Regions from separate parts of the Rhizobium acaciae genome, predicted to be linked through region 1. Evidence: riboswitches for the same ligand, from Rfam matches in the RefSeq annotation. Region 1 holds a riboswitch; the other holds the start of a gene.

What was found. A riboswitch is a leader RNA that binds a small molecule or an ion and turns the genes downstream of it on or off. The one in region 1 is predicted to bind S-adenosylmethionine.
Region 2: linked by a shared signal. The riboswitch ahead of OLZ32_RS35865 (O-succinylhomoserine sulfhydrylase) and the one ahead of metA (homoserine O-acetyltransferase MetA) in region 1 are both predicted to bind S-adenosylmethionine.

The regions. Positions count from the first base shown of each region.
Region 1 is NZ_JAPCZO010000030.1:63,719-78,673, forward strand. It holds gene OLZ32_RS33710 (acyl-CoA dehydrogenase family protein) at 1-343, opposite strand, end outside; gene OLZ32_RS33715 (acyl carrier protein) at 343-594, opposite strand; gene OLZ32_RS33720 (lysine-2,3-aminomutase-like protein) at 859-1,911, opposite strand; gene epmA (EF-P lysine aminoacylase EpmA) at 1,908-2,969, opposite strand; gene efp (elongation factor P) at 3,118-3,687, shown strand; gene OLZ32_RS33735 (SIS domain-containing protein) at 3,809-4,537, opposite strand; gene nagA (N-acetylglucosamine-6-phosphate deacetylase) at 4,555-5,706, opposite strand; gene OLZ32_RS33745 (SIS domain-containing protein) at 5,706-6,737, opposite strand; gene OLZ32_RS33750 (GntR family transcriptional regulator) at 6,734-7,507, opposite strand; gene OLZ32_RS33755 (aldose epimerase family protein) at 7,638-8,660, opposite strand; gene metA (homoserine O-acetyltransferase MetA) at 8,887-9,810, opposite strand; SAM riboswitch at 9,859-9,936, opposite strand; gene OLZ32_RS33765 (ABC transporter ATP-binding protein/permease) at 10,051-11,940, shown strand; gene OLZ32_RS33770 (hypothetical protein) at 12,012-12,641, opposite strand; gene OLZ32_RS33775 (ABC-F family ATP-binding cassette domain-containing protein) at 12,762-14,579, opposite strand; gene OLZ32_RS33780 (thiamine diphosphokinase) at 14,583-14,955, opposite strand, start outside.
Region 2 is NZ_JAPCZO010000036.1:13,660-28,614, reverse strand. It holds tRNA gene OLZ32_RS35875 (tRNA-Gly) at 1-74, opposite strand; gene OLZ32_RS35870 (2'-deoxycytidine 5'-triphosphate deaminase) at 134-1,228, opposite strand; SAM riboswitch at 1,302-1,380, shown strand; gene OLZ32_RS35865 (O-succinylhomoserine sulfhydrylase) at 1,424-2,608, shown strand; gene apaG (Co2+/Mg2+ efflux protein ApaG) at 2,895-3,287, shown strand; gene OLZ32_RS35855 (Hsp33 family molecular chaperone) at 3,589-4,581, opposite strand; gene argF (ornithine carbamoyltransferase) at 4,673-5,587, opposite strand; gene OLZ32_RS35845 (aspartate aminotransferase family protein) at 5,630-6,829, opposite strand; gene OLZ32_RS35840 (GcrA family cell cycle regulator) at 7,251-7,784, shown strand; gene phoB (phosphate regulon transcriptional regulator PhoB) at 8,075-8,758, opposite strand; gene phoU (phosphate signaling complex protein PhoU) at 8,892-9,605, opposite strand; gene pstB (phosphate ABC transporter ATP-binding protein PstB) at 9,650-10,465, opposite strand; gene pstA (phosphate ABC transporter permease PstA) at 10,482-11,804, opposite strand; gene pstC (phosphate ABC transporter permease subunit PstC) at 11,801-13,282, opposite strand; gene OLZ32_RS35810 (substrate-binding domain-containing protein) at 13,452-14,486, opposite strand; gene phoR (phosphate regulon sensor histidine kinase PhoR) at 14,682-14,955, opposite strand, start outside.

The DNA.
Region 1 (14,955 bases):
CAGCGATGCGGCGCATGAAACCGCGATGCCATTCGCTGTCGACGCCATGTTCAACGAGGCTCGACAGCTTGATGTGGTGCATGGCGAAGACCATGGCGCTTGCGGCGCAGGCCTGGCCGAGCATCGAGCACAATTCGGCGATCTCGGTGATCGAGGCGGATTCGCCGCCGAGATGGCGCGGCACCTGGATGCCGAGCAGCCTTTCGGCCTTCATCGCATCGACGGCTTCCCGAGGGAAGCGGGCTTCGGCATCAACGGTATCCGCGTATTTCGCCGCGATTTCGGCGACACGGGCCACCCTTGTGACAAGACCGTCCTGCATGATCTTGACGGGGAAATTCATCAGGCGACCTTCCGGCTGTCCCGGATGAGATCGACGGTCCTGGCGATCGCCGAGATGCTCGCGAAGGATTTGCGGTTCAGGAGATTGTCGGGAAATTCGATGTCGAAGGCCTCTTCAAGGCCAAGCATCAACTGCACAGAAGCAAAGGACGTCAAACCTGCCGCATAAAGATCGGCGTCGTCGGCGACCTGGTCGATCGACCCAGGAAGCTTGCCGAATTTGGCTACGAGGTCGCGGATTGCCTTATTCATCCCATCACTCCAAGATTCTCATGATCCCGAACCGGCGTTCATCGCCTTGTCATGAGCGTTCTTTTAGTGCGGAAAACAGAACATTCCGCTAATTTATTGAGTTAAATATGACTGAGGCTCATAGTTAGGATTTTAGCGATCATTCCCGTACCGTCGTAAACAACCACCTTATATCAATGACTTAAGGTAATTTCGATACTGCGACACACTCTGGTTTGTGCCGTGGAGAGTACAGAAATGACACGCAAAACGCCGCGTTTTGTCTCAATCGGCCGGCGGATAAGAATGCTCGTTGCCGCGATAATCGGTGACGGAATAACATCCGTCGCCTGTCGCCCGGATCGCGCTCCCACTGATGACCGCCTTGCCGTGACCGCCTGGGATATCGAGGATATAGGCCGGCTGGCAGAGACCGGAAATCCGCCCGCGCAGCGCCGCGACGATCTCCCGCCCCTCCTCGATCGTCACTCTGAAATGACTGGTGCCGGGCGCCAGATCCGGATGATGGAGGTAATAGGGTTTGACGCGGATTTCGACGAAGGCCTTCATCAGCTTCGCCAGCACGTCGGGATCGTCGTTGACACCCTTGAGCAGCACCGACTGGCTGACCATGGCGATGCCGGCATCGACGAGGCGGCCGCAGGCGGCCCGCGCTTCCGTCGTCAGTTCTCTCACATGATTGGCGTGCAGCGCCACATACACCGTCTTGCCGCTCGCCTTCAGTGCGGCGATCAGCGCCGCATCGATCTTCTCGGGGTCGACGACCGGAACACGGGTGTGGAACCTGATGATCTTCACATGCTCGATGCCGGCAAGCGCCTCCATGATCTCGCCGAGCCGCCGCGGAGAAAGCACTAGTGGATCGCCGCCGGTGAGGATGACCTCCCAGATCTCCTCATGACCGCGGATATAATCGAAAGCGGCCTGCATCGCCGCCGCATCGAGCGTGCCGAGGCCCTGTGGCCCCACCATTTCGCGCCGGAAACAGAAGCGGCAATAGACCGGGCAGACATGCACGGCCTTGAGCAAGACACGATCGGGATAACGGTGAACGATGCCTTCGACGGGGCTGTGGGCATGATCGCCGATCGGATCGGCGCGTTCTTCCGGGGCGATCGTAAGCTCGGCTGCATCAGGCACGAATTGCCGAGCGATCGGATCATCGGGATCGGCTCGATCAATGAGCTTGCTGATCGCAGGCGTCAGCGCAACCGCGTAACGCGCCGCCACCTCCTTGAGCGCTATACGATCGGCAGGCGCGACCAGCCCCGCCTTCACAAGATCGTCGACGCTCTTGATCGGCTTGACGACATTCATCTTCCATACTCCGCCACCGGCGCCCAGAGCACCTGGTCGATGCGCGATGCTCCCGTCGCCAGCATCACCAGCCGGTCGAAGCCAAGCGCGATACCGCTTGCCTCAGGCATCAGCGACAGCGCGGCGAGGAAATCCTCGTCGATCGGATAGGTCTCGCCGTAGACCCGCGCCTTCTCGGCCATCTCGATCTCGAACCGCCGCCGTTGTTCGGCGGCATTGGTGAGTTCGCCGAAGCCATTGGCAAGTTCGACGCCGCAGGCATAAAGCTCGAAGCGCTCGGCAACGCGTGGGTCGCGTGCCGAGGGACGCGCAAGCGCCGCCTCGGAAACCGGATATTCGTCGAGGATGGTGATGCGGCCGAAACCGAGATGCGGCTCGATCTTTTCGACCAGCACCCGGCTGAAGAGATCGGCCCAGCCGTCGTCATCGGCAACACGCATGCCGACGCGTTTCATCTCGGCGGCCAGATGGTCGCGATCGGTCGAACCGTCGGCGGCAACGGAGGCGAGAAGATCGATGCCGGCATGACGCTCGAACGCTTCGGCAACGCTGATCCGCTCCGGCCCGGCGAAGGGATCGCTCTCGGCGCCGCGATAGGCAAGCTTCCCGGTCTTTACCGTCTCAGTCGCCAGCGCCAGGATCCGCACGCAATCCATCATCAGGCTCTCGTAGCTTTCACCGGCCCGATACCATTCGAGCATGGTGAACTCCGGATGATGCAGCGGCCCGCGCTCGCGGTTGCGATAGACATGGGCAAAACACGAGATGCGCTCCTCGCCCGCCGCAAGCAGCTTCTTGCAGGCAAATTCCGGCGAGGTGTGCAGGTAGAACGGCGCCTTTTGCCCATCCGTCGTCAGCGCTTCCGTCGCGAAGGCATGTAGATGCGCCTCGTTGCCGGGGGAGACCTGCAGCACCGCGGTATCCACCTCGATGAAATCCTCGCGCGTGAAAAACCCGCGCAACGCCGCCTGGATCGCATTACGTCCGATCAGGAACGGCCGGCGGTCGGCATGCACGGAAGGAGTCCACCAGGGGGACGCTTTCGCCGAAGAGTTCATTCCAAGCTTTCTTCGCCGGAGAAGCCGGTATGGGGGGTGGCTATTTCCCGGATTTTAGGTTAGTTGCGCCCCAAAGAAAAACATTTGCGTCTTCAGAGCGTCTCGACAGTCATCTACGACGCCGAAAGCCGAGTTACAAGGAAGTCTTATGGTCAAGGTCATCGCCTCTTCGGTCCGCAAGGGCAACGTTCTCGATGTCGACGGCAAGCTCTACGTCGTTCTCACCGCCCAGAACTTTCATCCGGGCAAGGGCACGCCGGTCACCCAGGTCGACATGCGCCGCATCGTCGACGGCGTGAAGGTTTCCGAGCGTTGGCGCACCACCGAACAGGTCGAGCGCGCCTTCGTCGAAGACGTCTCCTTCCAGTTTCTCTATGAAGACGGCGAAGGTTTCCACTTCATGAACCCGGCGAGCTACGATCAGGTCGTCGTCGATGTCGACACGATGGGTGACGACAAGGCTTATCTGCAGGAAGGCATGTCCTGCATCCTCTCGATGCATGAAGGTATTGCGCTGGCGCTCCAACTGCCGCGCCACGTCACGCTCGAAATCATGGAGACGGAACCGGTCGTCAAGGGCCAGACGGCATCGTCCTCCTACAAGCCGGCGATTTTGTCGAACGGCGTGCGCGCCATGGTGCCGCCGCACATCAATGCCGGCACCCGCGTCGTCATCGCCACGGAAGACAATTCCTACGTCGAACGCGCCAAGGACTGATCCTGGTTTCAGCCTATCGAAGAGGCCGGCTCACGCCGGCCTTTTTTGTATCCGCCGTCTCAACTAAATAATCAGAGCATGATGTCGTCCGAAAACCGCACACACTTTTGCGCGACATGCTTTAGAGATGCGGGTTGCGCGGACGGTATTTCTTGACGAGCTTCTGGTTGATCTCGGCAGCACCCGGCATGTTGGCGCTGAGATAAATTGGCGCATCGCCGGATTTCGAAAGCTCCGAGGCGACTTCGGCGAAGATCGCATTGATGACCGTCACCCCGACCGCCGTCGAGACTGGCCCAACCCGAAGCCCCGTGCCTTCGAGATCGACAACGGCGTCACCCGGTGGCAGCCCGTTGTCGAGCACCACATCGGCCACATCGGCGAGCCGCCGGCGGCCATTGGCGATCGCTGAGGAATAGGCGATCGACGTGATGGCAATCACCTTTGCGCCGATTTCCCGCGCATAGTCGGCGGCCTCGATCGGCGCGGCGTTCACGCCCGAATTGGAGGCGATGATGATGACATCGCCCGGCTGCATGCCATAACGCTCCAGCATCGGCCGCACCAGGCCCTGCGTGCGCTCATAAACCGAACTGATGACCGCGCCCTCATGCAGCATGGCCGAGCCGACGAGTACCGGCACGGTGAAGGCGAGCCCGCCGGCACGATAGTGCACCTCTTCCGCCAGCATATGCGAATGGCCGGTGCCGAAAACATAGACGCGCTTGTCGCCGCGGGCCGCATCGAGGATGACGGCAGCTGCCTGCGCCATCGGCTCGGCAAGCGTCTGCTTGAGTTCTTCCAGCCGGCCGATCAGATTGGAGAAGTAGGCATCGGTGATATCAGTCATCCGGCTTATCCTTGATTTCAGGTCGCTTCGCCGCTGAGCCAGGTGGCGGTGACGGCGAGCGCATCGGTGAGATGCACGAGATCGGCACGCGCGCCCGGAGAGAGATGGCCGCGATCGCCAAGCCGGAGGAACCGGGCCGGATAAAGGGTCGCCATACGCAAAGCCTCGGCGAGCGTCAGGTCGAGATAGGTGACGCCGTAACGGATCGTCGAGATCATGTCGACATCGGAACCGGCCAGCGTACCGTCGGACAACACCAGCTTCGAGCAGAAGCCGCCCCTTTCGCGCCGGACGGTGCGCCCGTTCAGCGTGAACGAATCCTTCTCCGACCCGACGAGCGACATCGCGTCGGTGACGAAAAACAGCTTGCCTTCGCCGCGTTTGGCGCGCAGCGCCGTGCGCAGGGCCTTCGGATCGACATGATGGCCGTCGGCGATAATGCCGCACCAGGTCGAGGGATGATCGATTGCCGCGCCGACGAGACCCGGCGCCCGGTGTCCCAACTGGCTCATGGCGTTGAAGAGATGCGTGACGCCCCGCGCGCCGGCATCGAAACGTTCTTCCGCCGCCTCGTTCGAACAATCGGAATGGCCGATGCTGACGGTGACGCCGGCTTCCGCAAGCTCGCGCACCTGGGCAACCGTCACCTGCTCGGCGGCCATGGTGACGAGCAGCGTACCGATCGCCTCGCGCGCCCGGATGAAAGCCTTGACATCGCGGCCCTCCACCGGCCGCATCAGTTCGGCCAGATGCGCGCCCTTGCGCGCAGGCGCCAGATGCGGGCCTTCGAGATGCAGGCCGGCGACGCCGCGGTTCGCTTTCACCGCCTCCTTGGCCGCCTCGATGGCGGCAATGGAGGCCTCTGATGTATCGGTGATCAGCGTCGGCAGCAGCGACGTCGTGCCATAGGGTCGGTGCCCGCCAGCGATAATGTCCATCGAGGCAACGGAAGGCTCGTCGTTCAGCATCCGCCCGGCACCGCCATTGACCTGCGCATCGATGAAACCGGCCGACAGAACACCGCCGGCAAGCGTCACTACCTCGCCGTCCGGCAGATCATTTCTGGCAGCGATCGCTTCGATGCGGCCGCCGGCAACGATGAGGGCTTTGTCGTCATGGAAGCGCTCGCCGTCGAAAATGCGGCCGCCGAGGAAGATCTTTCGGGCCATCAGACCGTCTCCGTCACCTTGAGCAGGTTTGCCGGCTTGTCGGGATCGAAGCCCTTGCGGCGCGTCACCGACTCGATCAGCCGGTAATAGACAAGCAGCGACACCAGCGGATCGACGAGGCCGTTGCCCGTCGTCGGTACGCGCAGATGGACGCCGGAAAGCGGCTGCGTCGAGAAGCCGACGGTGGTGGCGCCGAGTTTCTGCAGGCGTTCCAGCGCCTGCACATTGTTGGCGAAGGCCGCATCGTCAGGCGCAAAGGCGACGATCGGGAAGCCCGGCTGCACCAGGCGCATCGGGCCATGCATCAGTTCCGCCAGCGAAAAGGCCTCGGCATGCAGGCCGGAGGTCTCCTTGGCCTTCAGCGCCGCTTCGAGCGCGATCGCGAAGGCTGGGCCGCGGCCGGCCGTATAAAGCGAGGTCGCGTTGAACAACACCTCCTCGGCTGCCGCCGTGTCGATCCCGGCGGTTTTCGACAGTGCCTCCGGCAGCTTGCCGAGCGCAGCAGCCAGCTCGGACGCGCCGCCGATCGCAGCCGTCACGCCGGCAAGGGCGGCGACCGAGGCGATGAAGGATTTCGTCGCCGCGACGCTCCTTTCCGCGCCGGCATTGAGGCCGAGAACGATATCGGCCTGTTTCGCAAGCGGGCTGTCGGTGACGTTCACGACGGCGATTGTCGTCGCTCCGCCCTTCTTCGCCGCGTCCTGCAGCGCGACGATGTCGGGGCTGGCACCCGACTGCGAGACGGTGAAATGGACACCGCCCTTCAGATGCAGCGCCGCGCCATAGACCGAAGCGATCGACGGGCCGACCGAGGCGACCGGCACGCCGCAGGTGATCTCGAACAGATATTTGAAAAAGGTGGCGGCGTGGTCCGAGGAGCCGCGCGCCGCCGTCGTCACCACGCTCGGGCGGGCGGACGAAAACAGCCGGGCGATCTCGGCAAAGACCGGTTTTTCCTTTTCGAGCAGCGTGGCCACCACCTCTGGCGATTGGCCGGCTTCCTGCAGCATCAGTGACTGGTTGTCATTCATAGGTCATCTCCGATTCTCAATTCGGCAACGAAATCATAGGCATCGCCGCGATAATGCGAGCGGGTGTATTCGACGACGCGTTGGTCTTCCAGGCGCGACACACGTTCGATCAGAAGCGCCGGCGCGCCTGATTTGACATTCAGGATCGCCGCGGAGGACGGATCGAGCGTGACCGCCGTCAGCCGCTGCAGCGCGCGCACGGGCCTGTGGCCGCTGGCAGTCAGCGCATCGTAGAGCGATCCCTCGCCGCCGGCATCGTGCCCCAGGAACTTGATCGGCACCACGGCGCGTTCGATCGCCAGCGGCAGGCCGTCGGCAAGGCGCAAGCGGTCGAGTCTCAGCACCGGCTCGTCGCCGCCGAGGCCGAGCAGGAAGGATTCCTCCGGCGACGGCGTATTGACCGCCCGCGACAATATCCGTGCGGCCGGCAGACGCCCGCGCGAGCGCATGTCGGCGGAGAAGGAGGAAAGCCGCCAGAGCGACTGTTCCATGCGTTCCACCCTGCTCGATACGAAAGTACCGCTTCCGTGGCGCGATTCCAGTGCGCCGGATGCCATAAGATCGCGATAGGCGGTGCGCACGGTGACACGGCCGAGCTTCAGAGCCTCGGCAAGGTCGCGCTCGCCCGGCAGCGCGGTGCCGGGCTTCAGCAGCCCTTCCTGAATGAGGCCGGTCAGCGTCTGCGCCAGCCGCTTGTAGAGCGGCCCGGTCAGCGCCTCGTCACGCAGGCCGCGGCTGTTCAGTTCCGCTATCAGACTGGTTCTATCCATCGGCGCACAATAGAACCTATATAGAACCATTCGGCAAGACGGAATCGAGCGCGGAACGAAAAAACCCTCGCCGGCGAACCGGCAAGGGTTTCATAGCGCCCAAATTTGACAGCCGTGCGCTGGAGGGTGCTCAGTTCTTGGTGAAGATATAATCCGTCTCCTGGCGCAGCACTTCGCCGGGGCGCAGGACCGCATTCGGAAAACCTTGGTGATTGATGGCATCCGGCCAGACCTGCGTCTCCAGGCAGAAGCCGGCGAATGGGCCGTATTTGCGCCCGCCGATGCCGGGCGCCCCGACATCGAGCTTGAAGCCGGCATAGAATTGCACGCCTGGCTCCGTGCTGCGCACTTCCAGCGACACACCGGAATACAGGCTGCGGGCAAGCGCGACGCTCCGCTTGGCGGTACGCTCGCCCGACAGGCAGAAATTATGGTCGTAAAACGCTTGTTCACTGCCGACGAAACGCTTCATCGGCGCCATCTCGCGGAAATCGAATTCCGTGCCCTCGACGGGACGGATCTCACCGGTCGGCACCTGCTTCTCATCGGTCGGCAGATAGTGATCGGCGGCAATCATGATGTCATGGCCAAGCGCATCTTCGCGGCCGTCGAGGTTGAAATAGGCGTGCTGGCAGACATTGGCGAGCGTCGGCTGGTCGCTGGTCGATTCGTAGGTGATCGACAGTTCACCATTACCATGCACCCAGAAAGTCGCCTGGATGGTGCAATTGCCGGGATAGCCGGCGCGGCCATCGGGATCGACGATCTTCAGCACCACGCGGTCGACGTCATGCTCGACGATCGTCCAATTGCGTTTGGCGATATTGTCGCTGCCGCCATGCAGATGCGTGACGCCGTTTTCATTCGGCTCGAGCTGATAGTCCTTGCCATCAAGCGTGAACCTGCCGCCGCCGACGCGGTTGGCGCAGCGGCCGGGCGTCGCGCCGAAGTAGGACGAATAAAGGAGATAGCTGTCGAAATCGTCGAAGCCGAGCTGCAGCGGCGCATCATGTCCCTCGAGACGCAGATCCTGGATGACCGCGCCCCAGCTGATGATCTTGGCCGTCAGCCCGCCGCCCTTGATCACGACGCGATAGACGGTCTCGCCCGTCTGCGTCTGCCCGAAAACGTCCCGCTCCAACTTATCCGACATGATCGACCGTCCATTCTGTCCCTGCTGAAAATTCCTCAATTCGGAATCGATTTGAGGAATTTGCAGCGATTGAAAGTGTGCATTGCACGTCCGACGAAGACGCGCGGTGTGGTAGGCTTCCGGGCAGGAACCTGCCCGGATTTGCTTCGATCCGCAACCGGCGGATCAGAAAGAAAAGCCGCAGCAGTGATGCGGCGGCATCGGCTCGCGGGTTGATCGGCAACGGTCAGAGATCGGTACCGATCTCTTCCACATCAAAGGGCGTCGTCTGGTAGATTTCGTTGATCCAGTTGCCGAACAAAAGATGCGCATGGCTGCGCCAGCGGTTCTGCGGCGCAAGCGCCGGATCGTTATGCGGGAAGTAATTGTGCGGCATCTTGATCGGCACCCCGGCATTGACGTCGCGGAAATACTCGTCGGAAAGCGAGGTGGAATCATATTCGACATGGTTGAACATGTAGAGCCGCCGGCCTCTCTTCTCGTGCACGAGGCAGACGCCCATTTCGGCTGATTCCATCAGGATCTCCAGGCTTTCGGACTTCTCGATATCGGCGCGGCGCACTTCGGTCCAGCGCGACACCGGCACTTCGAAATTGTCGGAAAAGCCGTTGAGATAGATCGAGGAAGGTTTCAGGTTCCGGTGGCGGTAGACGCCGAAGGCCTTCTCTTTCAGCTCGTATTTCGGAACGCCGTGAAAATGATAGACCGCCGCCATCGCGCCCCAGCAGACGTTCATCGTCGAATGGACATTCGTTTCCGTCCAGTCGAGAATCTCCTGCATCTCCGGCCAATAGGTGACGTCCTCATAGGGCAAAAGCTCGATCGGCGCCCCGGTGATGATGAAACCGTCGAACTTGCGGTGCTTTACCTCTTCCCAAGTCTGGTAGAAGGCAAGCAGATGATCCTCGGACGTATTCTTCGCCTTGTGGCCGCCGATACGGACAAGCGACAGCTCCACCTGCAGCGGCGAGGCGCCGACGAGACGGGCCATCTGCAGTTCGGTCTTGATCTTGTTCGGCATGAGATTGAGCAGCCCGATCTGCAACGGTCGGATATCCTGACGGATCGCCAACGTCTCGGTCATCACCCGCACACCCTCCTGAACCAGGGTTTCGAAGGCGGGCAGCGTATCGGGGATCTTGATGGGCATTGCGGTCACTCGATCAAAAACAAAAAACCGGCGGCGACAAAAATCGCTACCGGTCCGCACGCGGCCCTTTAGCGACTTTTTTAACGTGGCTGCAAGCCGGCCGGCCAAATCACCACGGAGGCCTTAATTAGACCCAGTCGGATTGCGAATCAACTGGCGAATACATGCAGGAGAGACTCATGCAAGCATCATCACACTTTAATGACTGATAGAATCTGTTGATAGACCGGTAACGCCACCATGTTATTTATAAGGGTATGGGCGATTTGGAAAAGCGTAATGGCAGATAAAATCGAGGGGAGGCCGGGCATCCGAAGGCAGGATAGGGTAGGGTATGATTTAAGCCTGACATATCGCCTCGGCGTCATGTTCTCAGCATTCTGGAATTCGGAAGTGCGTGGCAAGGTGCTGTTTCTGGCGACCGTGCTGATCCTCGTCATCCTGGCGACATCCTACGGCCAGGTCATCCTGAACGAGTGGAATGCTCCTTTCTACGACTCGCTGGAGCGCCGCGACCTCGGCGAATTCTTCCACCAGCTCGAAATCTTCGCGATGATCGCCGGCACGCTGCTGCTGCTCAACGTGCTGCAGGCCTGGCTGAACCAGATGACGGCGCTCTATATGCGCGAAGGCTTGTCACGCGATCTGGTTGACCAGTGGCTGAAGCGCAAGCGGGCGCTGCGGCTTGCCTCCAGCGGCCTGATCGGCGTCAATCCGGACCAGCGCCTGCACGAAGATTCCCGCAACCTCGCCGAAAGCACGACGGGATTGGTTCTCGGCCTGCTGCAGTCGACCATTCTTCTGGTGAGCTTCATCGGCGTGCTCTGGGAACTTTCCAGCGGCTTCATCTTCCGCATCAGCGGCCATAGCTTCTCCATTCCAGGCTACATGGTCTGGGCGGCGATTTTTTATGCCGCTTCCGCCTCGGTGCTGAGCCAGGTCGTCGGTCGGAAGCTGGTGAAGCTCAATGCCGACCGTTTTTCGAAAGAGGCCGAGCTTCGCTTCACGCTGATGCATGCCAATGAGAACATGCCGGCAATTACGGTTGCCCGCGGCGAGGAGAACGAACGCCGGCGCATCAACACCGACATCAGCTCGGTCCTGACAGTCGTCAAGCGGCTTGCCATGGCCAATACCAATCTCACCTGGGTTTCGGCCGGCTATGGCTGGCTGGTGATCGTCATTCCGATCATCGTTGCCGCCCCCGCCTATTTCTCCGGCGGACTCACCCTCGGCCAGCTGATGATGTCCGTCGGTGCCTTCAACCAGGTCAACACGGCGCTGCGCTGGTATGTGTCCAATTTCGGCCCGATCGCCGAATGGCGCGCCACGCTGATGCGCGTCACCGATTTCCGCCAGGCGCTGGTCGAGATGGAAGAGGACTTCGACCTGAAGGACAGCATCGCCTATGAAAACGCCGCGCCCGATACGCTGACGCTGAAGGACGTGCTGATCGTCGCCAAGATCGGCGAAGACATCGAGGAATGCGGCGGTTTCCGTCTGCGTGAAACCAATGTCGTGATCAAAGCCGGCGAAAAAATCATGATCAACGGCGATCACAGCGTCAATCGCAAGCTGCTTTTCCAGGCGATGGCCGGCCTCTGGCCGTGCGGCAGCGGCACGATAGGCCTGCCGCCGATCGACGACATGCTCTTCGTTCCCCAGCTCGCCTATGTCCCCGGTGGCTCACTGCGCGAGGCGCTGGCCTTTCCCGAACGTCCCGAAGCCTACGAGAAAGCCGACGTCGAGGCGGCCCTCGACAAGGTTGGTCTCCATTCGCTGATCGCAAGGCTCGAAACCCGCGCCCGCTGGGACAAGCTGCTCGACAGCGACCAGCAGAAAGCGATCGGATTTGCCCGGCTGCTTCTCGTGCGCCCGCGCTGGATCATCTTCGACGAAGTGCTGGAAGGCATGGAGCCAGAATTGCAGGAAACAATGGCCAAACTGCTCACCTCGATGCCCGAAAGCGGCATGATCTATATCGGCCGCTCCGAGGCCTATCTCGAGGCGCTGAGGCCGCGCGTGCTGCATCTGCAGGCGCTGCCGTCAGCATCCGAGGAGCCGCCTGCCGTCCAGACCGGCGCCAGCGCCAGTGCGGGCGCTGCCGCCGTGCCCGCGCCGGCGCTTTAATGCATGCCGTCCAAAAGTGTGGAGCGGTTTTGGGATGACGGCATGCATAAGACGAGGATTTGAGCCGCTGGTCACATCGGCGGTATGACGCCGTTGAGGCCGACGGCGATCTGGCTGGCCGAGATGCTGCCGTCCGCTGCCTTCTCGCCGGTGACGACGACGCCGGCGCCGGGCTTCAAATCATCCTTGGTCGCAGGCGCCAACGTCACGATCGGCGTGCCATCGGCAATCGAGATGGTCTTTTCCTTGCCCTGATAGGTCAGCGTGATCGTGTGGCCGTCGACGGATTTGACCGCGTTGCTGACAGTCGCGTTGGTCATCTGGCTGTTCGGCTGCGCATCCCAGGGACGGTTGCCCTCACCGGTTCCCTTCATCGACGCCGGAAAGATCAGCACCTCGATCGCCCCGTCCGGGCCCGTGCCCTTCGGAAGCGAAGCGACGCCGACGAAATCGCCGGGTTTGATATCCTCGACCGAAGCTTTTTTGATACCGCCGACCTTCCAGCCGGCTTTCAGCGCGACCGTCGCATCGCTGCCCTCCCGCGTCTTGACGACGAGCGTATCGCCGCTGAGGCTTTCGATTGCGCCGCGAACACGAATGCGCTGGGCATCTTGCGCCTGTGCGGCTTGCGACAGGGCAAGCGCGACGAGGCTGCCGGCAGTAAGTGCTGTGAGAAAACGGGAATGAGGCTTGCGAGACATATGACTTTTCCTTGTCGCCATTGCGATCGGCAATATCCCCGGCTGCCGGACGGCACCTTATGCCGCAGGACGACACACTGACGAATCAAGGAAAAGTGAGCCTTCAGGTCTGAGAAAATCTCAGCCTTCCAGCTCTTCCCGCAGCATTTCGAGCTCCAGCCACTCCTCTTCCATGTCGGTCAGGCTGGCGCGCAGTTTTTCCATCTCGCCGGCAAGCCGGTTGAAGGTTGCGGGATCGCGCGTGAAAAGATTGGGATCTGCCATCACCTGTTCGCGCTTGGCGATTTCGGCTTCGGCCTTCGCCATTTCCTTTGGCAGGTTTTCCAGTGCGAATTTCTGCTTGAAGGAGAGCTTGACCTTCGAGCTGCCTGAAGCTGTTGCTTGCTGCGTCTTCGGCTTCTCCGCCGCCTTCTCGGCCCTCTTACGCTCCTCGAGCGCGCCCTTGCGCTGTACAAGCATGTCCGAGTAGCCGCCGGCATATTCGATCCAGCGACCATCAGGCGCATCCGGCACGGCCGGTGCGATCGTTGAGGTCACGGTGCGGTCGAGGAAATCGCGGTCGTGGCTGACGAGAATGACGGTGCCGGGAAAACCGGCGACAATCTCCTGCAGGAGATCGAGCGTTTCGATATCGAGATCGTTGGTCGGCTCGTCGAGGATCAAGAGGTTCGTCGGGCGCGAAAGGATGCGCGCCAGCATCAGCCGGGCGCGTTCGCCGCCGGAGAGGCTTCTGATCGGCGTCCGCGCCTGTTCCGGCTGGAACAGAAATTCCTTCATGTAGCCGGTGACATGGCGCTGCTCGCCGTTGACGAGCAGGTTTTCGCCGCGCCCATCCGTCAGATAGTTGGCAAGCGTATCCTCGGGATCGAGATCCTCGCGTTTCTGGTCGAGCGTCGCGATCTCCAGATTGGTGCCGAGCTTGACGATGCCGCTATCGGGTGAAAGCTGCCCGGTCAGCATCTTCAGCAGCGTCGTCTTGCCGGCGCCGTTCGGCCCCACCAGACCAATGCAGTCGCCGCGATGCACGCGGATCGAAAACGGCGTGACGATTGCCCGCTCGCCGAAGCTCTTGGTGATCTTGTCGGCCTCGATCACCAGCTTGCCGGATTCCTGCGCGTCCGAAACCGTCGCCTGCACCGTGCCCTGCGGCCCCTTGTGGCCGCGATAGTTCGAGCGCATCGTCTGCAGCTCGCCGAGACGGCGCATGTTACGCTTGCGCCGCGCCGTGACGCCGTAGCGCAGCCAATGCTCCTCGCGCTCGATCGACTTGCCGAGCTTGTGCTGCTCCAGCTCCTCGGCCTCCAGCACCTGGTCGCGCCAGGCTTCGAAATGCGCAAAGCCTCTGTCGAGCCGGCGCGAGGTGCCGCGGTCGAGCCAGACGGTTGCCGTCGAGACCTTTTCGAGGAAACGCCGGTCGTGCGAAATCAGCACCAAGGCGCTGCGCGTCTTTTGCAGCTCGCCTTCCAGCCATTCGATGGTCGGCAGGTCGAGATGGTTGGTCGGTTCGTCGAGCAGAAGAATGTCCGGCTCCGGTGCCATAACCCGAGCAAGGGCTGCGCGCCGCGATTCGCCACCGGACAGCATTCTGGGGTCTTCATCGCCGCTCAGTCCGAGATGCGACAGCAGATAGGTGACACGATAGGGGTCATCACCTGGCCCGAGGCCGGCCTCGGCATAGGCCTGGACCGTGTTGAAGCCGGCAAAATCCGGCGCCTGTTCGAGATAACGCACCGTCGAGGACGGATGGCGGAAGACCTCGCCGGACTGCGCCTCGACCAGGCCGGCGGCAATCTTCAGCAGCGTCGATTTTCCCGAGCCGTTGCGCCCGACGAGACAGATTTTGTCACCGGGCTCGATCTGCAGGCCAGCACCCGCCAGAAGCGGTGCACCGCCAAAGCTCAGGAAGATATCGTCGAGTTTCAGAATGGGAGGGGCCAAAAATCAGACTCCGGTAAGATCATAAGGCCGGGCGAGCACGAACGCTCGGCCACTGCGGAGCGAAAAGCGAACCTTGCCTTCCGCGACGTTGGAAATGGTGCGCGACGAGCCGAAGGGCAGATGGAAATCTGCCAGCGGATAACGCGCATTCTCGATGGAAAGCCCTCTCAGCTCGCTGAATCCGGGCACGGAAAACAGGCTGCCTTTGGGAAGGTCCAGTTCGACCGTACCGGCAACCAGCGGCACGGCCTCTTCCTTGCCCGAGGTCAGCAGCAGGTCGAAACCCTCTTCCGCCAGGCTGACGGCCGACAGCAGATGCTGAAGCGCGTGGTCGGAACGTTCACCGCCGAGCGCACCGGCCAGGATCAGCCGCCGC
Region 2 (14,955 bases), on a different contig from region 1:
TGGAGCGGGTGAAGGGAATCGAACCCTCGTATTCAGCTTGGGAAGCTGCTGCTCTACCATTGAGCTACACCCGCGACGATGCGAGATTTCCAACAGATAGGGGCGGCTGTCAAGTCGCGCCGGATGCAACGTCTCAGATGCGGAAGTGTTTCGAGAGCTTCAGGCCCTGAGCCTGGTAGTTGGAGCCGAGACCGGAGCCGTAGAGGCTTGCCGGCTTTTCCTGCATATGCTCATAGACGAGGCGGCCGACGATCTGGCCGTCTTCGAGGATGAAGGGCACTTCGTGGCTGCGCACTTCGAGCACGGCGCGGCTGCCGCGTCCGCCGGCAGGGGCATGGCCGAAGCCCGGATCGAAGAAGCCGGCATAATGGACGCGGAATTCGCCGACCAGCGGATCGAAGGGGGTCATCTCGGCTGCATAATCCGGCGGCACGTGCACGGCCTCGCGCGAGACGAGGATATAGAATTCGTCCGGATCGAGGATCAGTTCGTTGCGGCCGCGGCTGTGGAGCGGTTCCCAGAAATCGAAGAGGTCGTGCTCGGCCTTCTTGTCGACGTCGACGACGGCAGTGTGATGTTTGCCGCGATAACCGATCAGGCCGTCCTTGTCTCCGGCGAGGTCGATCGACAGGGCGATGCCGCCGCCGGAAACGTTCGGCAGCTTGCTGGCGACCAGCGTCTCGCTCTCATGCAGCTTCAAAAGTTCCGGCTCGCCGAGCAGGGCCTGGCCGACGCGGAAACGGATCTGCGACAGGCGCGAGCCGCGGCGCACGACGATCGGGAAGGTGCGCGGGCTGATTTCGAGATAGAGCGGGCCGGCATAGCCTGATGGAATCTTGTCGAATTCCTGGGCGTAATCGGTGATGACGCGGGTGAAGATATCGAGGCGCCCGGTCGAGCTCTTCGGATTGGCCGAGGCCGACATGTCGGCCGGCAGCGCCAGGCTCTCCATCAGCGGCACGATGTAGACGCAGCCGGTTTCGAGCACCGCCCCCTCGGAGAGGTCGATCACGTGCAGGCTCAGCCGGTCGAGCTTGTCCGACACCAGATGCGAGGGGCCGGGCATGAAGCTGGCGCGCACGCGAAACGCCTTGCCGCCCAAGCGCAGGTCGAGGCTTGCCGGCTGGATCTGGTCGCGGTCCAGCTCCCGCTCGGAGATCAGACGCCCCGTTTCGAACAGCGCGGAGATCGCGCGATCCGCCAGAATTCCCGTTTCGCGAGCCATCATGCCTCATCCATCATTTGCCGCCGACAAAACCAAACTCGGGGAATTGACGCAAGCAGCTAACAGCAGTATTGCAGAATTATCCCGTGGTGATTTGGCCGGTCGGCTTGCAGCCACGTTAAACAAGTGGCTAAAAAGACCGGGTTGAAACCGGTCTGCTTTTGCGACCGGTTTTTTTTGTTATGTGAAGGTGATGGCATGAGCAAGACCTGGCGCCCGGCAACCCAACTCGTCCACGGTGGCACGCTGCGTTCGCAATATGGCGAGACGTCCGAGGCAATCTATCTCACCCAAGGCTTCGTCTACGAGACGTCGGAGGCGGCCGAAGCCCGCTTCAAGGGCGAGACGGAGGGCTTCATCTACGCCCGCTACGGCAGCCCCACCAACGACATGTTCGAAAAGCGCATGTGCATGCTCGAAGGCGCCGAAGACGCCCGCGCCACCGCTTCCGGCATGGCCGCCGTCACCGCGGCGATCCTCTGCCAGCTGAAATCAGGCGATCATATCGTCGCCGCGCGTGCCCTCTTCGGCTCCTGCCGCTGGGTCGTCGAGACGCTGGCGCCGAAATACGGCATCGACTGCACGCTGATCGACGGCCGGGATCTGGCGAACTGGGAAAAGGCGATCACGCCGAAGACCAAGGTGTTTTTCCTGGAAAGCCCGACCAACCCGACGCTCGAAGTGATCGATATTGCCGGCGTCGCCAAGCTCGCCAACCAGATCGGCGCCAAGGTCGTCGTCGACAACGTCTTCGCGACACCGCTCTTCCAGAAGCCGCTGGAACTCGGCGCCCATATCGTCGTCTATTCCGCCACCAAGCATATTGACGGCCAGGGCCGCTGCCTCGGCGGCGTCGTGCTTTCCGACAAGGAATGGATCGACGAGAACCTGCACGACTATTTCCGCCATACCGGCCCGGCCATGTCGCCGTTCAATGCCTGGACTTTGCTGAAGGGCATCGAGACGCTGCCGCTGCGCGTGCGCCAGCAGACCGAGAATGCGGCAAAGATCGCCGATTTCCTGGCCGAGCAAGGCAAGGTCGCCAAGGTGATCTATCCCGGCCGCAAGGACCATCCGCAGGCCGATATCATCGCCAAGCAGATGACCGGCGGCTCGACGCTGGTCGCCTTCGAGCTGAAGGGCGGCAAGGATGCGGCCTTTGCGCTGCAGAACGCGCTTGAGATTATCAAGATCTCCAACAATCTCGGCGACAGCAAGAGCCTGATCACCCATCCGGCGACGACGACGCACAAGAACCTGACGGATGAGGCGCGCGCCGAACTCGGCATTTCTCCGGGCACGGTCCGCCTTTCGGCCGGCATCGAGGATACCGACGACCTGATCGAGGATTTCGCGCGGGCGCTTGCCAAGGTTTCGGCCTGATCCAGAAATAAGCGGCCGGACCTCATTTGGGGTTCGGCCGGGCCGGACCTCACCAAGGTGAGGCCGGATCTCACCAAGGTGAGACGGTGCCGGACCTCACTGCGTGAGGCCGGGGGAACAAGTTTGCCCGCCGCGGCGTTCCGAAACGGAATTAACACTGACAATTAGGCTTAACGTTCGAAAACCTTCGGATCACAGCCATTTCAGCGATGATAATTGTTCCGTTTCTTGACGGACAGGGCCTCTTATAAGATACGGGTAACATATCTTGACTAAGGTGCAAGGCATGTATCGCGCCCTCACAAGAGAGATCGAAGTCGTTGTCGAGCCGTTCTATCTGGAGGAGCAATCCGATCCGGAAGACGATCGCTATGTCTGGGGTTACCGGATTGTCATCAGCAACAATTCCGGCATAGCCGTTCGGCTGGTCAACCGTTACTGGAACATCACCGACCAGAACGGCCAGGTGGACGAGGTGACCGGCCCCGGCGTCGTCGGCGAGCAGCCGCGGCTCAGCCCCGGCGACACCTACGAATATTCCTCCGGCTGCCCGCTCGACACGCCTTCAGGGCTGATGTTCGGCCATTACCAGATGGAAACGGACGACGGCGAGATGTTCGATGTCGACATCCCCGCCTTCTCGCTGGATTCGCCTGGGCTGCTGCGGGTGCTTAACTGAGGCGCATCAATTGAGACGTCATATTCCGTCAGCGCCACGTTCCTGAGACGTCTTCGACGCCCGGCTCCTGGGAGATTGCCGAGGCCTGCTCCTCATCCGCCTGCCGGCACCTTCTCCCCGCTCTTGCGGGGCGAAGGGGACGTGTCGCAACCTCTCCGTTCCCCACCAACCTTTCGTAGGGCACGTCCTCTCGCCGCGTTTTTACGGGGGTCCGCAGGACGGGTCGAGACCAGTGGCTCGACCCCGGCAAGGTTAGGGTGAGGGGCAGCCACTCGCGCGAACCGGACAGCAGTGGTGTCAACTATTCCGCCGGCTGAAGCTCGGCCGGCTCGAAGTGGTAGGTGGTCGAGCAGAATTCGCAGGTCACGGCGATTTCGCCATCTTCCTGGCTGGCCTCGATCTCCTCGGCCGAAAAGCCCTTCAGCACGCCCTTGATCTTGTCGCGCGAGCAGCTGCAGCGGTCGAAAACCGCGCGCGGTTCGTAGACGCGCACGCCGCGCTCGTGGAACAGGCGGAACAGCAGCCGCTCGGTGCCGACCAGCGGATCGGTGAGTTCATCGGCATCGATGGTCTCGACCAGCGAACGCGCTTCGAGCCAGGCATCGTCCTCGCCGTGCGGGCGGCTGCCGGTGTCGCCGTCGCCGCCGTGGAGATCCGGTTGGCGCATGCGCTCCGGCGCTTCCGGAAGGAACTGGGCGACGAGGCCGCCTGCCCGCCAGCGATGGCGCGGCTTGCCGGCATCGTCACGGTCGAAGAGTTCGGCCGCGGCAAGACGGACGCGCGTCGGGATCTGCTCCGACTGGCGGAAATAGACGCCGGCAATGTCTTCCAGCGTGGTGCCGTCGAGCGCAACGATGCCCTGGTAGGGCTGGCTGAACTTGCCCTGGTCGATGGTGAAGGCGAGAATGCCCTTGCCGAGCAATTGCTCCGGCTCGGTTTCGCCTGACTCGATCGCCTTGTTGAGCAGCGCCTGATCGAAACGGGCATAGGCGCGGACATTTTCCGGCGTCGAGAAATCGGCGACGAGAAGATCGACCGGGCCGTCGCCCTTGGTCTGCACCGTGAACTTGCCGTCGAACTTCAGCGAGGTGCCGAGCAGCACCGTCAGCACGACGACTTCGGCAAGCAGCCGGGCAACGGGTGCGGGATAATGATGACGCTCGAGGATGGCGTCGAGCATCGGGCCGAGCTGAACGGCGCGGCCGCGCACATCCAGCCCTTCCACCTGGAAGGGGACGACATGGTCATCGCCGGCGAAATCAAACTGGCCGAGGGCGGCTGCAGCTTCTGCCATGGCTTTTAACTCCTAGTTTTCAGAGCGATGGGCCAGCGTGCCCTTCGCTCACGCGGTCGCGAGTCTGTCTCTCGCGACGTCCGATTATGGTTCAGATCGCGCCCAGGCACCAAGCAAGAATCGACTTCTGCGCATGAAGACGGTTTTCCGCTTCATCGAAGACCACGGATTGCGGACCGTCGATCACTTCGTCTGTCACTTCCTCACCGCGATGAGCGGGCAGGCAATGCATGAACAATGCATCATTGCCGGCTTTGGCCATCAAGGCCGCGTTGACCTGATAAGGCTGGAAGACATTGTGACCCCGGGCCCGATGTTCCTGATTCATGGAGACCCAGGTATCGGTCACCACGCAATCGACGCCGGCGACCGCACGGTCGGCATCATGGCAGAGCATGATTTCGGCGCCCTCATTGCGGGCCCAGTTCAGATAGTGATCCTTGGGCTCCGAGCCAAGGGGGACGGCCATGTTCATGCGGTAGCCGAAGCGCGCGGCACCCTCGACCAGCGAATGCAGCACATTGTTGCCGTCGCCGGTCCAGGCGATGGTCTTGCCCTTGATCGGGCCGCGATGCTCTTCGAAGGTCATGATATCGGCCATGATCTGGCAGGGATGGGTGTCATCCGTCAGCGCATTGATGACAGGCACGGTCGCATGCTGGGCCAGCTCGACCAGCCGCGAATGCTCGGTGGTGCGGATCATGATCGCATCGACATAGCGCGACAGCACCTTGGCGGTGTCGCCGATCGTCTCGGCGCGGCCGAGCTGCATCTCGGTGCCGGAGAGGAACAGCGTTTCGCCGCCGAGCTGGCGCATGCCGACGTCGAAGGAGACGCGGGTGCGCGTCGACGGCTTCTCGAAGATCATCGCCAGCATCTTGCCGGCGAGCGGCTTGTCGCCCTGGCCCGCCTTGAAGGCCTGCTTGCGGGAAAGCGCATCGTTCATGATGGTTCTGAGATCGGCTGATGTGACTGCCGAAAGATCGAGGAAATGTTTAGGGCTCATATCGTCTTCTTACCTGTGCTGCGCCCGAAGGCGGCAATCTCTTCAAGCCGTCTTCTTGACCTTGGAGGCGCGAATGCTCTCGGCGGCGCGTTCGACGCGGGCAAGGCCCTCGCGGGCTTCCTCGGCGGTGACCACGAGCGGCGGAAGAAGGCGGATGACATTGTCGCCGGCGGGCACGCCGAGCAGATGGGCGGCGCGGATCGTCTGCAGCAGTTCGGCTGAGGGAACGGCAGCCTTGATGCCGAGCAAAAGGCCCTCGCCTCTGATATCCTCGATCACATCGGGATAACGATCCTTCAGCGAGGCGAGGCCCTGGCGGAAGACAAGGGCTACGTCGCGCACCTGCTGGAGGAAGCCATCGGCAAGGATGATGTCGAGCACGGCACTGCCGACGGCCATGGCAAGCGGATTGCCGCCATAGGTCGAGCCATGCGTGCCGGCCTTCATGCCGGAGGCGGCCTCTGCTGTGGCAAGGCAGGCGCCGAGCGGGAACCCGCCGCCGATGCCCTTGGCGACAGCCATGATATCGGGGGTGATGCCCGACCATTCATGGGCGAAGAGCTTGCCGGTGCGGCCGACGCCGGTCTGGACCTCGTCGAGGATCAACAGCAGGCCGTTGTCGTCGCAGAGCTGGCGAAGCGCCTTCATGAACTCGGGCGTGGCAGGACGGACGCCGCCTTCGCCCTGCACCGGCTCGATGAGGATGGCGGCCGTCGCCTCGGTGATTGCGGCGCGGACCGCCTCGATATCGCCGAAAGCCACCTGATCGAAACCCGGCGCCTTGGGACCGAAGCCCTCGAGATATTTCTCCTGGCCGCCGGCAGCGATCGTTGCCAGCGTCCGTCCGTGGAAGGCGCCTTCGAAGGTGACGATATGGAAGCGCTCGGGATGGCCCTTGGAAAACTGGTAGCGGCGCGCCGTCTTGATCGCGCATTCGAGCGCCTCGGCGCCCGAATTGGTGAAGAACACCTTGTCGGCGAAGGTGGCGTCCGTCAGCCGTTTTGCCAGACGCTCCTGGCCGGGGATCTCATAGATGTTCGACAGGTGCCAGACCTTATCGGCCTGCTCCTTCAGCGCACCGACCACATGCGGATTGCTGTGGCCGACGGAGGTGACGGCGACGCCGGCGCCGAAATCGAGATATCGCTCGCCGCTTTCGGTGATCAGCCACACGCCCTCGCCTCGCTCGAACCGCAGCGGGGCACGAGAATAGGTGTCATAAAGCGGCGCGGCTTCAGCCATGGCGCGATCTCCATCAAAGTTGGCAGGCAATGACTCCGGCTAAGGAAACCAGGCCCAAAAAAATTAAAAATGCCGCCTTGCGGCGGCGAGTGGCACTATTTCCTTTTCGCGCTGCAATGTCAACAAAACGGCGCCCTTAGCGTATGCAGCACAGGTGTACAGCGGCATTTTCAGTCTTCAACAGGCATTATTGCAGAAATGCCACGCAGGGGCAGCAAGTTGGGGAAAACTACGAATTCGATTCATCCGGATTCATGCGACTCTTGTCACGGAGTCAGCCTCACACTAGGTTAAAGATCAATTACTAGACTGCATGCGGCGGAACTAGTCACCAAAATTGATCAAGCGTTTCTTGTTTCGGAGCTCCCGGGACAACGGTGAGGGATTCTGCCATCACCAACGCAAAAGGTGGAGACAGGGCATGAACTGGACAGACGAGCGGGTCGAGAAACTCAAGAAGCTTTGGGCCGAAGGACTGAGCGCGAGCCAGATCGCGGCACAACTTGGCGGTGTCAGCCGAAACGCGGTCATCGGCAAAGTGCACCGGCTGTGCCTTCCGGGCCGTGCCAAGGCCGGCGGCACCAACACCGCGGCGCGAACGCCGAAGCGCAACACATCGGCGCCGCGCGCGCCGAACTACGCCTCCCGGATCACGACCCGCACCGTCACCCGCCAGCAGGGCGCGACGATGCTGAAGGAAGAGATCGAGATCGAAACGATCGAGGAAATGGAATACGTGCCGAGAGGCAATGTGGTGGTGCCGATTTCGCGCCGCCTCGGCCTGACGGAACTGACCGAGCGCACCTGCAAGTGGCCGGTCGGCGATCCGCTGAAGGACGACTTCCATTTCTGCGGCTGCGAGTCCCCCGATAATTCGCCCTATTGCAGCTATCACCAGAAGCTCGCCTACCAGCCGGTCAACGAACGCCGCCGGGCAGCAGCGCGGGCTAGCTGAGCGGGCAACCATTGTTAGAATGCAGAAAACGGGCCGAGTGGCCCGTTTTTTTATGCAATTTTGGTTCGTGCCGATGGCTGCCCCTCATCCGCCTGCCGGCACCTTCTCCCCGTTCTGACGGGGCGAAGGAAGTATGCCGCACCCTCTCGGTCCCCGTTGACGCCCCGTTTGGCACGTCCCTCTCCCCGTTTTTCACGGGGGAGAGGGTTAGGGTGAGGGGCTGCCATACGCGCGACCGGATGAGGGCCGGGTGAGGGGCAGATGTTTGCTGAAACAATGGATGAAAGCCCTCAGGCTTCCATCGAATAACCGGCGCCGCGGACGGTGCGGATGACGTCCTGCATGTTGGAGAAATTCAGCGCCTTGCGCAGGCGGCCGACATGGACGTCGACGGTGCGCTCGTCGACATAGATATCGTGGCCCCAGACGCCATCCAACAGCTGCGAGCGGGAGAAGACCCGGCCCGGCGACGACATCAGGAATTCCAGCAGGCGGAATTCGGTGGGGCCGAGGCGGACTTCGCGGGTCTTGCGATGGACGCGATGGGTCTCGCGGTCGAGCTCGATATCGCCGCATTTCAGCACCGTCGACAGCACCTCGGGACGGGCGCGGCGCAGCATCGCCTTGACGCGGGCAACGAGTTCGGGGGTCGAGAAGGGCTTGACGACATAATCGTCGGCGCCCGTCGACAATCCGCGGACGCGCTCGCTCTCTTCGCCGCGCGCCGTCAGCATGATGATTGGTAGGCGCTCGGTTTCCGGCCGCATGCGCAGGCGCCGGCAGAGCTCGATGCCGGAGACACCCGGCAGCATCCAATCGAGGATGAGAAGATCGGGCGTGCGCTCCTGAAGCCGCATTTCGGCTTCGTCGCCACGAAGGATGGTATCGACCTCGAAGCCTTCCGCTTCGAGATTGTAGCGAAGAAGCACGCTGAGGGCTTCCTCGTCTTCAACAACTGCAACTCTCGGGATCATGCGTGTCGGTCTCCTCGCGCATGATCCTTAAACCAGGGTGATTTAAGCAATGCATCCTGCGCAAATTCAAAAATTGGCTGCGACCTCTTTGCGCGCCCGGACGGGCGCGCACGCAATTGACGGGTGCGGGCGGTTATTCTGTGACCGCGCCGACGGTGTTGGCGCTGTCATCCTTCGGACGATCGCCTTCCGGCTGCGCGCCTGTCGCCATGTAAAAGATCGTCTCGGCGATGTTGGTGGCATGGTCGCCGATGCGCTCGATGTTCTTGGCGCAGAAGAGAAGATGCGTGCAGCTGGTGATGTTGCGCGGATCTTCCATCATGTAGGTCAGGAGTTCGCGGAACAGCGAGGTGTACATCGCGTCGATCTCGTTGTCGCGTTCACGGATCGCATTCGCCTTGTCGGCTGAACGATTGGTGTAGACATCGAGCACTTCCTTGAGCTGGACGAGCGCCAGCTCGGACAGATGCTCGAGGCCGCGGGCAAGCTTGCGGGGAACGCCGGTGCTTTGGACGGCGATGACGCGCTTGGCGGTGTTCTTGCCGAGGTCGCCGACGCGTTCGAGATCGGCGGCGATGCGGATCGAACCCATGATTTCACGCAGGTCCGAGGCCATTGGCTGACGGCGGGCGATCGTCACGATCGCCTTGTCGCCGATTTCGCGTTCGGCGTGATCGAGGATCACATCGTCCGAGATGACCTTCTGCGCCAGCGCGGTATCGCCGTTGACGAGGGCGCGCACGGATTCGCCGACCATCTGCTCGGCCAGGCCGCCCATTTCGGAAATCCGCCTGGACAGGAACTTCAGATCATCATCATAGGCAGAAAAAATATGTGTCGATGCCATAGGGCTTTATCCTCGAATAACGGGAAGGCTTGGTGTCGCCAAAATCAACCGAAGCGACCCATGATGTAGTCCTGGGTACGCGGATCGTCGGGATTGGTGAACATCTTGTCGGTGTCGTTCTCCTCGACGAGGTTGCCGAGGTGGAACATGGCGGTGCGCTGCGAGACGCGCGCTGCCTGCTGCATGGAGTGGGTAACGATGACGATCGTGTAGTTCTCGCGCAGCTCGTGGATCAGTTCCTCGACCTTGGCTGTGGCGATCGGGTCGAGCGCCGAGCAGGGCTCGTCCATCAGGATGACTTCCGGGCTGACGGCGACGGCACGCGCAATGCAGAGGCGCTGCTGCTGACCGCCCGACAGGCCGGTGCCGGATTCGTGCACGCGGTCCTTGACCTCGTTCCAGAGACCGGCGCGCTGCAGGCTGGTCTCGACGATCTGGTCGAGGTCGGCTTTCGACTTGGCAAGGCCATGGATGCGCGGGCCGTAGGAGACGTTTTCATAGATCGTCTTCGGGAACGGGTTCGGCTTCTGGAAGACCATGCCGACGCGGGCGCGAAGTTCGACGACGTCGATATCGGGATCATAGACATCGTCGGTGTCGAGGGTGATTTTGCCGGTGACGCGGCAGCCATCGATCGTGTCGTTCATGCGGTTGAGGCACCGCAGGAAGGTCGACTTGCCGCAGCCGGACGGGCCGATCAGGGCGGTTACGGTGTTTTCGCGGACGTTCAGGTTCACATCGAAAAGCGCGCGCTTCTCGCCGTAGTAAACCGACACATCCTTTCCGATCATCTTATAAGGGACGTTGCTCATCTTGTGATCCAGCGCCTTTTCAACTGCAGCTTCCGTCAACATGTTCATGATCTTGTAACTCCGTTTACCAGCGGCGCTCGAAGCGACGACGCAAGAGGATGGCGCCCATGTTCATGACGATCAGGAACAGGAGCAGGACTATGATGGCACCCGAAGTACGCTCAACGAAGGCACGTTCTGCCTCGTTGGCCCACATATAGACCTGTACGGGCAGAGCCGTCGAGGGATCGAGCGGTGTCGTCGGCGCGTTTGCGACGAAGGCGACCATGCCGATCAGGAGCAGCGGCGCGGTTTCGCCGAGCGCGTGCGCCAGGCCGATGATCGTGCCGGTCAGGATGCCCGGCATGGCAAGTGGCAGCACATGGTGGAACACCATCTGCATCTTCGAAGCGCCAAGGCCGAGCGCTGCGGCGCGGATCGACGGCGGCACGGCGCGCAGTGCCGCACGCGTCGCGATGATGATCGTCGGCAGGGTCATCAGCGTCAGCACCAGGCCGCCGACCAGCGAGGCCGAGCGCGGCAGGCCGATGAAGTTGATGAAGACGGAAAGACCGAGCAGACCATAGACGATCGAAGGGACCGCGGCGAGGTTGTTGATGTTGACCTCGATCAGGTCCGTCAGCTTGTTCTTCGGCGCGAACTCCTCGAGATAGATCGAGGCGGCGACGCCGATCGGCAGGGCAAGCACGAGCACGATCAGCATCAGGTAGAGCGAGCCGATCAGGGCGACGCCGAGGCCTGCGGCCTCCGGACGGCTAGAATTGCCGTTGACGAAAAGGCCGGTGTTGAACTGCTTGTGGAGAGCGCCGCTCGCCTTCAGCTCGTTCATCCAGCCGATCTGCTTGTCGTTGACCTTGCGGTTCTTCTCACCGACCGAGAGGTCGATCTGGCCCTTGTTGGCGCTGTCGACATTGGCGTCGGCGAGAACCGTGACATTGACCGTCTTGCCGATGATCGACGGATCGGCCATCACCATATCGCGCAGCTGGATCGGCGCGCCCTTCGACAGCATGGCGGATGCATCGCGCACGTCAGGACGGCTCGAGGCATTGATATTCAGCTGCTTGACGATCGCGTCACGCAGGAGAACCGGATAGTTGGCGGCGATCAGCGCAGAGGGATCAGTCGCACGCTTATTGTCGGGGTCGATCGTCTTCTCGACGAATTCGATCGGCAAGGTGATCGCCGTCTGCTGGAAGGCGGTGTAGCCTTTGCCGATCACCGTCCACAGCAGGATGAAGAGGAAGACGAGGCCGAAGGTGATGGCGGCGATGCCATAGGCCTGGAACCGGCGCTCGGCGGCATAGCGCCGCTTGATGCCGATATCGCGGCGCACGGGCGCCTTGGAAACGGTGACGCCTGATGTGGGAGAAACAATATCCGTCATTCGTACTGCTCCCGGTATTTGCGCACGATGTAGAGCGCATAGATATTGAGGCAAAGCGTGATGCAAAACAGCGTGATGCCAAGGGCAAAGGCAACCAGCGTCTGCGGCGAGGTGAACTCGAGGTCGCCGGTCAGCTGGTTGACGATCTTGACCGTCACCGTCGTCATCGGCTCGAAAGGATTGATCTGAATGCGGGCAGCCACACCGGCGGCCAGCACCACGATCATGGTTTCGCCGACGGCGCGCGAGGCAGTCATCAGCAATGCGCCGACGATGCCGGGAAGGGCTGCGGGCAAGACCACCTTCTTGATGGTTTCGGAGCGTGTGGCGCCAAGACCGAGCGAACCGTCACGCAGTGACCGAGGCACGGCGGTGATGATATCGTCCGACAGCGAGGAGACGTAAGGGATCAGCATGATGCCCATGACGATACCGGCCGTCAGAACGCTCTGCGCCTGAATGAAATTGCTGTAGTTGCCGGACAGAAGGCCGCTGACCTGGGCGGAGAAATCGCGCAGGAACGGACCGACGGTGACGAGCGCGAAGAAGCCGTAGACGATCGTCGGAATGCCGGCGAGCACTTCGAGGAGCGGCTTGGCGACCCCACGCACCTTCGGCGAGGCGTATTCGGCCATGTAGATGGCGGCGAAGAGGCCGACCGGCACGGCGACCAGCATGGCGACCAGGCCAATATACATCGTGCCCAGCAACAGCGGGATAAGGCCGAACTGACCGAAGGACGAACTGCCGGCGCCGGCAAAGCGCGGATCCCAGACGGTGCCGAAGAAGAAGTCCATGGCGGGAACGGCCGCAAAGAAGCGGGCCGCTTCCGACAGCATGGAGAGCACGATGCCGATCGTCGTCAGAATGGCGATCGAGGAGGCGAGCAGCAGGCCCCAGAGCATGACGCGCTCAACCCGGTTGCGGGCGCGGAAGCGCGGAGCGATGGAGCGCAGCGCATAGAAGGCGCCGGCAACGGCGAGAGCGAAGACGACCGCCGTCATGGCGATGCGGCTCGTCATGCTCAAGGCGTTGAGCGTCCTGGCGGCATCGAGCATGTAAGGCAGCGGCTGGCCGGCGAGCGGCACGCCCTTTTCGAGGAGCTTGGCCTGCAAAGCAGCCGGATCGTTGCCGACCGCCGCAGTTTCATCCGAGGTCAGCATCGTCAGACCGCGGGCGACCGTCGCCACCGTCGAATAGCCAAGATCCTGCTCGACCGAGACTTGAGCCTTGATGTCGTCAGGGAAAGTGCTGCGAACCGAGGACTGGATGATGCCAGGGCTGATGGAGAGCCAGAGGCCAAGGACGATGAGGGCGGGAAGAACCGCCCAGATCGCCGCATAGGCGCCGTAATAGGCCGGCCGTGAATGCAATGCGGAAGACCGGCCTCCGGCAAGCGCCGTGGCGCGGTTGCGCGCGACCAGATAGGCAGCGGCACCGATCACCACAAGGCACAAAAGTATGATGGATGTGCTCATTCGTTACGTCCCCAGGCCCATAGCCCCAAAAAGCCCGGCAGCTTGATCAGCTACCTTCAGCTTCCAATCATGGAGAAGGAATTCCAACCCTGCAGCTCCAGAAACGCCGGCGCGCAGGGACATGAGGCAATGCCGGCGCGGGCTGAAAGGCACCGCGCCGGCAAAGTCATTACATGGACTTGCCTGCTTCGACTTCCTTGCGGATCGCTTCGCGCTCGGCATCCGGAGCGGCAACCAGGCCGTATTCGGCGAGCGGGCCGTCAGGGCCGATCATCTGGTCGGATACGAAGAAGTTGACGTATTCCTTCAGGCCCGGAACTGCGCCGAGATGTGCCTTCTTGACGTAGAAGAACAGCGGGCGGGAAACCGGGTAGGTGCCGTTGGCGATCGTTTCGGTGGACGGAACGATACCGCTCATGGTCGCAACCTTGAGCTTGTCGGCGTTGTTTTCATAGAAGGAAAGGCCGAATACGCCGACGCCGGTCTTGTTGGCGGCGATGCGAGACAGCGTTTCGGTATAGTCGCCGTCGATATCAACAGCAACGCCGTCTTTGCGAACGGCGATGCAAGTCCTGCCTTGAGCCGCCTTGTCCGACACCGCGGCCTTGATGACTTCTACGGCGCCCGATGCTTCGCAGCCGGCCGCCAGGACTTTTTCCTCGAAGACTTCACGGGTGCCGTGCTTTTCGCCCGGGATGTAGGCAGCGATATCGACAGCCGGAAGCTTCGGGTTGACTTCCGACCACTTCTTGTAGGGGTTGGCGACGAGCTTGCCGTCGACGACGACCTGGGCTGCGAGGGCCTTGTAGAGGTCTTCAGGAACGTAAGCGACATCGGCGTTGGAAGCGTCGGTGGCGAAGACGATGCCGTCGTAGCCGATCTTGACTTCCTGGATGTCGGTTACGCCGGCAGCCTTGCAAGCGTCGATCTCGCTTGTTTTGATAGCGCGGGAAGAGTTCGCGATGTCAATGGTGTTTTCGCCAACGCCCTTGCAGAATTCCTTCAGGCCGGCGCTTGAGCCGCCGGATTCGACGATTGGCGTCTTGAAGTTGGTGAAGGTTTCGCCGAAGGACTCGGCAACGATCTTTGCGTAAGGCAGGACGGTGGACGAACCAGCGACCTGAACCTGGTCGCGGGCGACGGCAGCGCCAGCGAAAGCAGCGGTTGCAGCGAGCGCGGCAACGGTGAGTTTAAAGGTGTTCATTTGAATCTCCCGGCATTTGGGCTTGTGTGAGTGCGGCCTTAGAGAGGCCCTCGCATTGCCTTTTTTCATCGGCGGGACTCTCTTAGCTCTTGAAGCCTCGTCCTTTTATGTCAAATCGATGAAACATTTGTGACAATATAAGCCGTTGATTTAAAATAACAAAATTATGCAACGTAAAAGTGTTGCGACATATCGTCAGAAGCGGACGGTAAAATCGGTGCCCTTGCCGACTTCCGACTTGACGACCAGCCGCGCCCGGTGGCGGGTGAGGATGTGTTTGACGATGGCAAGACCGAGGCCGGTGCCCTTCTTCGAGCGGCTATCCTCGATGCTGACGCGATAGAAGCGCTCGGTCAGGCGCGGCACATGCTCGGCCGGAATGCCCGGGCCCCTGTCGACGATGCTGACCTCGACCGGCTGGCCGGTGCCGTTCTTCACCCAGACATCGACGACCTCGCCCTCCTGGCCG